3 regions of the Gottschalkia purinilytica genome follow, and region 1 is predicted to be linked to each of the others. Evidence: a T-box and tRNA genes for the amino acid it is inferred to sense, from the RefSeq annotation. Region 1 holds a T-box; the other regions hold tRNA genes.
What was found. A T-box is a leader RNA that pairs with one kind of tRNA and senses whether it is charged. The one in region 1 lies ahead of leuS (leucine--tRNA ligase), so its partner is inferred to be a tRNA-Leu.

Region 1 (4,158 bases):
GAAGTTCTCTTTTGATATGGTTCTGGAGTAGGTACTATACCATAGTCATATAAGAACTTATGCCAGAATCTAGAATATAGTAAGTGTAATGTAGTATGCTCCATACCACCATTATACCAGTCAATTGGTATCCAATAATCTAAATTTTCTTTACTTGCTAATTCTTTATCATTGTGTGGATCTGTATATCTTAAGAAGTACCATGATGATCCAGCCCATTGTGGCATTGTATCAGTTTCTCTTTCAGCATCTCCTCCACATTTTGGACAAGTAGTTTTTACCCAGTCAGTTATATTAGCAAGTGGCGATTCTCCATTATCTGTTGGTTCATAACTTTCTACTTCTGGTAGCATTAGTGGTAATTCTTCTTCTGGTAAAGCTACCCAACCACACTTATCACAATGAACCACTGGTATTGGTTCTCCCCAGTATCTTTGTCTTGAGAATAACCAGTCTCTTAACTTATAGTTAGTTTTTCTTTTGCCTATTCCTTTTTCTTCTAACCAAGAGCTTATTTTTTCTTTAGCTTCTTTTACACTTAATCCATCTAGAAAATCTGAGTTTATCATCGTTCCTGATTCTATATCTGTAAAAGCTTCTTTTTCTATATCTCCACCTTTAACAACTTCTATAATAGGTAAGTTAAATGTTTTAGCAAATTCCCAGTCTCTTGTATCATGTCCTGGAACAGCCATTACAGCTCCTGTACCATAAGACATTAATACATAATCTGATATCCAAACAGGTATTTCTTTTCCATTCACAGGATTCGTAGCAGTTATTCCTTCAATTTGTACTCCTGTTTTTTCTTTAACTAGTTCTGTTCTTTCAAAGTCTGATTTTTTACTTGCAGACTCTCTATATGCTTCTATTTTATCAAAATTAGTTATTTTATCTTTTAATTTATTAATAAGAGGATGTTCTGGTGATAAAGTAACATATGTTACTGCAAATAAAGTGTCTGGTCTTGTTGTATATACAGTTACTTTATTTTCACCTGTTATATTAAAATTAACTTCCATACCTTGTGACTTACCTATCCAATTTTTTTGTTGGATTTTAACTCTATCAATATAATCCACTAAATCTAGGTCTTTAATTAATCTTTCTGCATATTCTGTTATTTTTAACATCCATTGATTTTTAGTTTTTCTTACAACTTCTCCACCACAACGCTCACAACCACCATTTACAACTTCCTCATTTGCAAGTCCTACTTTACATTCAGTACACCAGTTTATAGATGATTCTTCTTTATATGCTAACCCTTTTTCAAATAGTTTTAAGAATATCCATTGAGTCCATCTATAGTATTCTGGATCTGTTGTATTGATTTCTCTTGACCAGTCGAAAGATAAGCCAAGTGATTTTAGTTGCGACTTAAATCTTGCAACATTTTGTTCTGTAACTTTCTTAGGATGTATTTTATTTTTTATAGCATAATTTTCAGTAGGAAGTCCAAATGCATCCCATCCCATAGGATATAGTACATTATATCCTTGTAATCTTCTCTTTCTAGAAACTATATCTAATGCTGTATATGGTCTTGGATGACCAACATGTAATCCCTGTCCAGATGGATAAGGGAACTCTATTAATGCATAAAATTTAGGCTTTGATTTATCATCTAAAGCATGAAAAGTTCCCTTTTCATCCCAAATATCTTGCCACTTTTTCTCAATCGCTTTTGGATTATATTCTTTCATTTATCTCACGTCCTTTTTTGCAGTTTTATGTAAAAATACAAAAAACCCTCATCTTCTATATATAGAGACGAAGGTTTTATTATCGCGGTACCACTCTATTTGGTAGAAAACTCTACCCACTTAACAAGTTTAACGGATCTATCCGGTTAAGACTACTATCCTTCACCTTAACGACTCAGAGATGAGTTCGACTAAAATTGTTGCTAACTTGCACCATACGTTAGCTCTCTGGAAACAATTGTTTATCTACTATTTCTCTTCAAAGCCTAAAATTATCATTTTGAGTGTATTGTATCAAATTTTTTACTAAAAATCAATTTTTATTACAACTTTCTATACTTATCATTATTTCCAAACTCCATTAATAATAAACTTTCTTTGATACATAAACAATATTTAATAGGATAAACTATATAAAACTTTTAATTTAACCTGTTGTACTTGTAAGTATTAATAGTATTGTGAATACTATTTTAATACTTTATTAAAGATTTAATAATTTAAAACTAATAATTCTAGTATAAGAAATTAACTATCATAGAAAGGCTAATTTATATTTTAAATTAAATAGTTATAATAATATATCCATATAAAATAGTTTTATTTATTAGATCATGGCCCTATATAGCTTGTTAAAAGTTTATTTACTCAATATTTTTATTTCATTTTGATTGTAATCACATATAAATTTTTCCTTTATATTTATAATAAAGTTACATAAATCACTTAAAGGAGTGAGAGGTATGAAAGACAAATTCAATAAAAATCAAAAAGTTGGAGAAATAGTTGCAGAATTCCCAAAAGCTTCTGAAATATTTATGAAATATAAATTAGACTTCTGTTGTGGTGGTAATAGAACTCTAGATAATGCTGTTATAGAAGATAAAGTTGATTCTGATGTAGCTTTAATAATAGATGAATTAAATGAGTCTTATGAAAAATATAATTCCATTAGTTCAAAAGAAGATATAGACTGGAGAAAAGAAAATAATATAAAAATAATTGATCATATACTAAATACTCATCATGCTTATATGAGAAATCAACTTCCTATTACAGAAAATTTAATATCAAAGATTTTAAAAGCTCATTACTCTAAAAATGGTGATATGCTTTCTAAAGTTCATAAACTTTTTAATCAGTTTAAAGTTGAAATTGAAGAACATTTAATTAAAGAAGAAGAAGTTCTATTTCCTTTAATTAAAATTTTTGAAGAAAATAAAGATAAGGAAGTACTGAATAATATTTTGAACATATTATCAGAAACTGAGCATGAACATGATGTAGCTGGAAACATTATAAAAGAAATCAGAAAAGTTACAAATAATTATGAGCTTCCAGAAAACGCATGTAAGTCATTTGAATTAGCATATGAAAATCTAAAAGATATAGAAAAAGACTTGTTTAATCATGTTCATTTAGAAAATAATATTCTATTTGAAAAAATAAAAGGCTAAATCTTATCATCCACAATCAATAATAAAATAGAACTTTTAATAATATAAAAAAAGACTAAGATATGAAAGTAATTTTTAATATCTTAGTCTTTTTTTATATTTGAATATCTACTTAAATTGAATTGATCTAAAAGTGTTACAATTCTTATCTCCCCTTTGTTGAAGTGAAAATATTATAACTATTGATTTATTATATAAATTATCTAAAACCTATTAATAAAAACTCACAAAACTATCACAGATAGTAAATATAATTGTATTTATTAAGACTAGTCAATAAAAATCTTAAAGGAGGAATGAATATGAGATGGAAGTTTAAACAAATAACTAATGTATCAAAATAAGGTTTATAAACAAAGTTACTATAGCTTAGATACTAAGATTTTTTTAATATAATTCTCACTGAAAACTTGTTAAAATTAAAAGTTATAAATAGTCTTACCTAAAAGCAAAAGGAAAACTTTCTCGGTTTTCCTTTTTTTATTAATCTAAATTTCAATAAAATATTATTTTTACAAACTAAATATTCTTTATTCGTACTCCATATACATATAATTTCTATTTTCAATGCTTTTAATCTTAAATTTTTTATCTTTATATTCTATTAGCGATATCATGGTACTTATTATATCAGTATCAAATTCTCCTATGATTTTAGTATGGCCTTCTAATTCATACACTCCATCAAGGTTATTATCAACAGGTCTTATATATTCATATCCTGAAATATTTAGCTTTTTATTGTTTATTACTTTTCCATCTTCATTATATATAGTACCTATATAAATTTCTTTTTTAGAAGATATGTCTATCATCGTAGCTGACCTTGTTTCTTTATTATTTATACTGGCTATATAATCATCTTTAAATTCTAACTCAAAATTTATATTTCTATTTAATTCTTCATTAGATACTAAAGTTACTATATTATTATCTATAAAAGTATATATACCTTGTACTTTATTTTGACTGTTTTCTTTTAATGAACTTTCAAC
Region 2 (4,158 bases), on a different contig from region 1:
GAAGGTTTATTTGGCATAGATAAAAACTTAAATATAAAAAATATTTTGGCAGAGAAATATACAATAGAAAATAACGGACAGAGTATAAATATAAAACTAAGAGAAAATGTAAAATGGCATGATGGAACAGATTTTACTTCAGAAGATGTTAAATTTACTATAGATACTCTAAAGTATGGATCTACAAGTTCTAAATATTCAGAATTAATTCCAGATTTATATAGTACAAATGGAGTTGCTAATATTCAAAAGATATCTAGTATAGAGGTTCATGATATTTATAATATAACAATAAACTTTAGTGAGACGTTTAGTGATGTATTGGAGACTCTAACTTTTCCGATAGTGCCTAAGCATAGATTTACTGGTGGTGGAGATGTAAGTCAAGGATCTTATGATAGAGCATTATCGTTACAAGGATATAATCCTATAGGGACTGGACCGTATAAAAAAACTAAATATGAAAAGTTAAAGTCTGTTAAACTAGATATAAACGATGAATATTGGGGAGAAAAACCCCATATACAAAGAATTATAGGAAAGATTTTAAAAGATGAAAAATTATCTTTAGTATCTTTTGATTCAGGACAAGTAAACATAGCTTCTAGTCTAGGGATAGACTGGGAATCGTATGCACAAAATGAAAGTGTGAAAAAATATGAATTTCCCTCAAGAAATTACGAATTTTTAGCATTTAATTTTAAAGACGAGTTATTTCAAGATGAAAAAGGAAAAGCTTTAAGAAAGGCAATTGCCTATGGAATAGACAGGGATACTATAGTAGAAAAAGTATATTTAAAACATGCTACTAAAGCAGATGTTCCAATACACCCAGATTCATGGTTACTTTCTAAAAAAAATATAACTTATAAGTATAATGTTAAAAAAGCTAGAAAAATATTAGAGTCGGCAGGATGGACTGATAAAAATGAAGACGGAATATATGAAGACGAAAATGGTAAGAAACTTACTATAAAAATTACTACTAATTCTTCTAATCAATTGAGAATGAAAACAACTGATATAATAGCAAGTAATCTGAAAAGTATAGGAATAGAAGTAGAAAAAGACTATAAAGATATAGAACTTGAAAATGTAACAGAAGAGACAGAACTCACAGACTGGCAACAACTACAGAGTAAACTGACTTCAGGAAACTATCAAGTAGCTGTGCTAGGATGGGAACTGTCTTACATACCAGATATATCTTTTATGTTTCACTCGTCTGGAACAGATAATTTTATAAACTATAATAATGAAAAAATGGATGACTTATTAAATAATGTAAAATCATCTATTTCAAGAGAAGAAAAGAAAAAAGCTTATGCTAAGTTACAAAAGTATATTTTAGATGAATTACCTTATGTTAGTTTGTTTTTTACAAATGGATCTATACTAGGATACAAAAGAGTCGAAGGAGATATACAACCTAGTTTTGTAAATGTATATGATGAAATACAAAACTGGTATATACCTAAAAAATTTCAAAATAGTAATAAATAAATTTCTTGACTTTTAAAAATATTGGGGTTATAATTTATTTTGTAACCTTAAATGCGGGTGTGCTGGAATAGGCAGACAGGCACGTTTGAGGGGCGTGTGTCGATGACGTATGGGTTCAAGTCCCATCACCCGCACCATATATAAAATAAAAAAAGAAACAGATAAAAATTTTTATCTGTTTCTTTTTTATTAGGCTTTTCACAAAAGAAGGAAAGAAAAGAAAAATATAGAAGTAGTTAACTAAAGTTATAGCTAAGAGGGGGGATATCTTTGAGATTAACTATAAGGAAGAAGAAAAAGTATAAAAAGAAAGAAAAAAATATACTCCTTATAGCTTTTTTTATAATTATACCTATTATTTCTGTAATCGGTGGAGATATTATGGCAAAAAAAGTTATAGTACCAGTAATATCTAAATGGCTCCCCAAAAATAAAGATAATAATATTAAAAACAAAAATAATATTCAGACTAATACTAAGGTAGGAAACAATAAAAGTGATGAAGAGAGAAAACAGAATAGAGATAAATTAAAAAGTATATATATAGAAGGTTTTGAATTATATAATATAGGTATAGGAAGTTTTTCTGATATTGATAGTGCCAGAAAAGAATTAAAAAAACTTAATAATAAAAAATTATTAGGTTATATTTCAAAATTTGATTCTTATAAGGTTTATACAGAAATTAGCTTTGAGAAACAAAATGTTAAAGATAGTTTTTTAAAAATAAAAAAGGAATATAAAGATGCTACTTTAAATACTATTTATATAAAGAAGAAAGAATTGCAATACTATGATTATGAAGAAAAATATATAAATAAAATGCAAGAAGTAGTTAGAAGTATAAATCAAGTATATAAAGAAGAATTAGACTTATGGAGAAAGGCTATGGATGATTCTGAAATAAATAATTTAAAGAGTAAATTAGATAAGAATACAGAAATTATAGATTCTAAAATAAAAGAAGTTTCTAGTGATACACATAGTGAAGATCTCAAGAAAATTAGGAATGTACTTGAGATACATCTTAAGAATAGAAAAAATGTATTAGTATCCTTTGATATAAAAAGTAAGGAGAGTATTAAAAAAAGTTACTCCGGATTCATGCGAGCGTTTTTTGATTATATAAACTACTATAACCAGTAAAAGAACCCTTAAATAAGGGTTCTTTGTATATGCAAAAAAGTAAATAATGAGTTATTATAAATATAAGGTCAAAAAATGTAATATTAAATAATATATTGTATTGCATATTACTTCTTTATATATTAATATATTCTTGTGCAAGTTAATAATTATGCAATCATGATTATTAACCTCTATTTATATCATTTACTTCATTTTTAAGTATATCCCAGTCAATAAAATTCAAAACATAAATTTAATAAACTTAGAATGCATTAATTTAAAATATAAATATATTAATTTTGAAAGTAAGAGGTGAAATATATGAGTTTAAAAAGCTTTACTTTTAGAGGCGGAATACATCCTCCATACTCAAAGAGGTTTTCTGAAAAGTTTAAAACAGAAAAAGCTAAAGAACCTACAACAGTAACAATTCCTTTACATCAACATATAGGAGCACCTTGTGATCCTATAGTAAAAGTTGGTGATAAGGTAAAAGTAGGTCAAAAAATTGGAGAACCAACTGGTTTTGTATCAGCTCCTATACATTCAAGTATTTCGGGTACTGTAAAGAAAATATTATTAGCAGATTCTCCTTCAGGAGAGAAAGTAATGTCTGTAGTAATAGAATCTGACGGAGCAAATGAAGTACATGAAAGTGTAAAACCTAAAGGAGATTTAAGTTCTCTTTCAAAAGAAGAAATTATAGAAATAGTTAAAGAAGCAGGTATTACAGGACTAGGAGGGGCAAGTTTTCCTACACATGTAAAACTTTCTCCACCACTTGAAAAAAAAATAGATACAGTTATTTTAAATGGTGCAGAGTGTGAGCCATACTTGACTGCTGACCACAGACTTATGTTAGAACAGCCAGAAAACGTTATCTATGGTCTTAAGGCAATAATGAAAGCAGTTGGAGTAAGAAAAGGTTTTATAGGTATTGAAGATAATAAAAAAGATGCTATAAAAGTATTACAAAAAGCAGCAGAAAAAGAAGCAAATATAGAAGTAGTTGCATTAAAAACGAAGTATCCTCAAGGGGATGAAAAAAGACTTATAAATGCAGTAACAGGAAGAGAAGTTCCTGCTGGTGGATTACCAATGGATGTTGGTGTCATAGTTAACAATGTTGGTACGGCAGCAGCTATAGCAAATGCTATAAAAACAGGAATGCCTTTAATTGAAAGAATAGTTACTATAACTGGCGGAGCAGTAAATACTCCTAAAAACTTATTAGTTAAGATAGGAACTTCATTTAAAGAAGTTATAGAGCAGTGTGATGGATATAAAGAAGAACCAGGTAAGATAGTTATGGGTGGACCTATGATGGGAATGGCTCAATTTACAGATGAAGTTCCAGTTATTAAGGGAACATCCGGAATATTAGTTTTAACAAAACAAGAATCTGAATCTCCAGATCCTGAGGCATGTATAAGATGTGGAAAATGTATAGATGTTTGTCCAGTTAATATACAGCCATTATTTATTAGTCAACTATCACTTAAAGGAATGTTTGAAGAAACAGAAGCA
Region 3 (4,158 bases), on a different contig from region 1:
CTAGCACCTATAGTATCTTCTGGTAAAGCAGCGGCTTTGATATCTAAGATGTGGGATAGAAAATTTGATTATATACCAGATATGGTAATAGTAGAAGGACCAGAAGCCGGAGGACACCTAGGATTTTCCAAAGAGGAAATAAATGGCAAATCAGCTACTAAACTAGAAAAAATAGTAAAGGATGTTATAGTTGCATTAAAACCTTATGAGGAAAAATATAATAAACCTATTCCTGTTATTGCTGCAGGAGGAATATATGATGGATTTGATATAGCTAAGTATATTAAACTAGGCGCTTCAGGAGTACAAATGGCTACTAGATTTGTAGCCACAGAAGAATGTGATGCCCATATAAATTTTAAACAAGCATATGTTAAAGCAAGTGCAAGTGAAGTAGGACTGGTGAAGAGTCCAGTTGGAATGCCAGGAAGAGCTATATATAATAATCTGACACAAAAATTAGAAAAAGGTAATATAGCAGTTAAGAAATGTTATGATTGTTTAAGACCTTGTGATCCTAAAAATACCCCTTATTGTATTTCAAAAGCCTTGATTGATTCTGTCAAAGGAGATGTTGAAGAGGGGTTAGTGTTTGCAGGTAGCAATGCTCATCGTATTGATAAAATAGTCAGTGTAAAAGAACTAATGGCTAGCTTAGTACTTGAAGCTGAAGGAGCTTTATAAAATAATCGATTAATAGATAAGATATTTTATATTTACGCTAGTTATAATATAGATTTAAATGCGATAGAATTTAGCTTCTCCCTTTATGTATACATAAAGGGAGATTTTTATTTGCTTACTTGGTAAATAATATGATTATTAGTATAATCATAAAGTCAAGGAGGAAATATGTTTAAAGAAATAAGAAATCCGGATCTTTATCATGGTGTAAATAGAAAAAAGAATTTTTTTGAAGGATGGTATTTTAAAATAGTAGATAAAAACTGTGATAATGTATTTGCCTTCATACCAGGAATAGCTAAAGGAAATAGCTTAAAATTCAATCATTCTTTTATTCAGGTTTTAGATGGTAAAAAAGTGAAATACAACTATATTAAATTTAATAGTAGTAGTTTTAAATTCAAAAAAGATAAATTTTCTATAGCTATAGAAGATAATAATTTTTCACTTAGTGGTATAAGTCTTAATATTAATAATGAAAAAGATAATATTAGTGGTAATATCAAATTTGAAAATGTTAAGAAGTGGCCAGATTCTATAGTTAATCCTGGAAGCATGGGATTTTATAATTACCTTACTTTTATGGAGTGCTATAGTCATGTCTGTTGTATCGACGGAAATATTATTGGAGGTTTAAACATAAATGGAGATTATATAGACTTTACAGGAGGAAAAGTCTATATAGAAAAAAATTGGGGAAGATCATTTCCTAAATCTTGGATATGGATACAATCTAATTCATTTGATAACAAGAGAGTAGCATTTACATGTTCAATAGGAAGAGTTCCTTTTATATGTACTACTTTTAGTGGATTTTTAGTATCAATTATGGTTGAAGATAAGTTTTATAAATTCACAACTATAAATAGAAGTAAGATGAAAATTATAAAAAAAGATAATGATGTAAATATAGTTTTCACGAAAGGTCGCTTGAATTTAAATGTTATGACTTATAGTAATAAATATGAATTCATACAATGTAAAGGTCCTAAAGATGGTAATATGATACCATTAGTTGATGAAAGTTTAAATGGAAAAATAACTGTGGAATTATTTAATAATAAAATAAATGAAACTATATTTAAAGGTGTAGGTAATTGTGCAGGAATAGAGTATGGAGGAGAAATGCAAATTTTATAAAAAAACTTTAAAAAAGTATTGACATTATATTTGAAAGTGATATAATAGTATTTGTCCTTAAAAAACAATTAAAAAATAAATACTTCATGCGGAAGTGGCGGAACTGGCAGACGCGCTAGACTTAGGATCTAGTGCCATACGGCGTGGGGGTTCAAGTCCTCTCTTCCGCACCATTTAACCAATGGATTATCCATTGGTTTTTTTCATATTCACATATATATGCTGGTTCGTATAATATACTTAATAAGTAACAAATTTAATAGATGAATACATTTATAAATACGGTCATTTCCAACATTGGACATCAAAAAATTTTGTGTTATAATATAATGGTTAATTATGAAAACAACGTTTTAGGTACTTAGAATAAAGGACAGCCTATAAACTCTAAAAATTGCTTTTTTATTTGAATATATCTATCTGTAGCGTCATATTTAACCATTATAAACTAAATGAACGTTAATTATATTTTAAAAGAAGAATAAGTTAAAAGAAGAATAAGCTTGTTGGATAATTTATAAAATCTAAGGAGGAATTTTTAATGAGTTCAAAAATTGAAAAAAAGGAAAAGAATCAAGTTACACTAAAGATCGAAGTAGATGCACAAACTTTTGAAAAAGGAGTACAAAGTGCTTATAACAAAAACAAAGGCAAATTCAATATTCATGGATTTAGAAAGGGAAAAGCTCCAAGAAAAATTATAGAATTAAACTATGGAGAAGGAGTATTTTATGAAGAAGCTATAAATATAATATTCCCTGAAGTATACGAAGCAGCTATAAAAGAACACGGATTAGATCCAGTTGCTAGACCAGATTTAGATGTTGAAGCTATAGAAAAAGGAAAACCGGTAGTATTTGTAGTAGATGTTACAGTTAAACCTGAAGTAAATCTAGGAGACTATAAAGGTATAGAAGTAGAAAAAGTTGAGTATAATGTTACTGATGAAGATGTTAATGAAGAATTAAAAACAATACAAAATAGAAATGCAAGAATAATTGAAGCAGAAGATAGACCTGTTAAAGAGGGAGATATACTTACTATAGATTATTCTGGGTTTGTAGGAGAAGAGCAATTCGAAGGTGGAACAGCTGAAAATCAAACACTAGAAATAGGATCAGGAGCATTTATTCCAGGATTTGAAGAACAATTAGTTGGAAAAAACAAAGATGAGGAAGTAGAAGTAAAAGTAACTTTCCCAGAAGAATATCATGCTGAAAACTTAGCAGGAAAAGAAGCTATATTTAAAGTAACAATACATGAAATAAAAGTAAAAGAATTACCTGAGTTAGATGACGAGTTAGCTAAAGATGTTAGTGAATTTGATACATTAGAAGAACTAAAAAAAGATATAAAAGTAAGATTAGAAGAACAAGCTAAAAATAAAGAAAAAGTAGAAATAGAAAATAAAATTATAGAAAAAGCTTGTGAATTAAGCGAAGTTGAAATTCCAGAAGCTATGATTGAAAGACAAATAGATGTTAATGTAAATGAATTTGGTTATAGACTAAGCTATCAAGGTTTAGATCTATCAAAATATCTTGAATTAACAGGTATGGAATTTAGTGATTTTAGAGCACAATTCAAAGAAGATGCTGAAAAGTTTGTAAAAGGTGATTTAGTAATAGAAGCTATAGGTAAAAAAGAAGGAATTGAAGCTAGTGAAGAAGAACTAAATAATGAGATAGAAAAATTATCTAAGCAATATGGTCAAGATGTAGATAAGTTCACAAAGAACTTAGATGAAAATGATTTAGATTATATAAAAATGGGAATAATTAAAAGAAAGGCAATAGACTTTTTAGTAGATAGTGCTAAATTAGTTTAAAAGTTAGTTGTCTAATAAGCAATTTTCAGGAGGGGATAAATATGGCTTTGGTACCAGTAGTCGTTGAACAAACAAATAGAGGGGAAAGGTCATATGATATTTATTCTAGACTTTTAAAAGATAGAATTATCTTTATAAATGATGAAATAAATGACGTTACTGCTAGTCTAGTAGTAGCACAACTTTTGTTCTTGGAAGCAGAGGATCCAGATAAAGATATACAAATATATATAAATAGTCCAGGAGGATCGATAACTTCCGGATTTGCTATATATGATACTATGCAATATATAAAACCAGATGTTTCAACTATATGCATAGGTATGGCTGCCAGTATGGGAGCTTTCTTACTTGCTGCTGGAACAAAAGGAAAGAGATATGCTCTTCCAAATGCAGAAGTTATGATTCATCAGCCACTTGGGGGAACTAGAGGGCAAGCAGAGGACATAAGAATACACGCAGAAAGAATAATAAAAATGAAACATAAAATAAACAAGATACTAAGT

Region 2: it encodes a tRNA-Leu, which carries the amino acid that the T-box ahead of leuS (leucine--tRNA ligase) is inferred to sense. The anticodon was not compared.
Region 3: it encodes a tRNA-Leu, which carries the amino acid that the T-box ahead of leuS (leucine--tRNA ligase) is inferred to sense. The anticodon was not compared.

Annotation. Positions count from the first base shown of each region.
Region 1 covers NZ_LGSS01000004.1:281,142-285,299, forward strand. The annotation lists gene leuS (leucine--tRNA ligase) at 1-1,706, opposite strand, end outside; T-box leader at 1,767-1,978, opposite strand; gene ric (iron-sulfur cluster repair di-iron protein) at 2,450-3,163, shown strand; gene CLPU_RS06170 (hypothetical protein) at 3,694-4,158, opposite strand, start outside.
Region 2 covers NZ_LGSS01000003.1:235,193-239,350, reverse strand. The annotation lists gene CLPU_RS04495 (peptide ABC transporter substrate-binding protein) at 1-1,503, shown strand, start outside; tRNA gene CLPU_RS04490 (tRNA-Leu) at 1,557-1,640, shown strand; gene CLPU_RS04485 (hypothetical protein) at 1,774-2,649, shown strand; gene rsxC (electron transport complex subunit RsxC) at 2,953-4,158, shown strand, end outside.
Region 3 covers NZ_LGSS01000011.1:28,917-33,074, forward strand. The annotation lists gene CLPU_RS11295 (NAD(P)H-dependent flavin oxidoreductase) at 1-684, shown strand, start outside; gene CLPU_RS11300 (tocopherol cyclase family protein) at 853-1,824, shown strand; tRNA gene CLPU_RS11305 (tRNA-Leu) at 1,913-1,997, shown strand; gene tig (trigger factor) at 2,366-3,652, shown strand; gene clpP (ATP-dependent Clp endopeptidase proteolytic subunit ClpP) at 3,694-4,158, shown strand, end outside.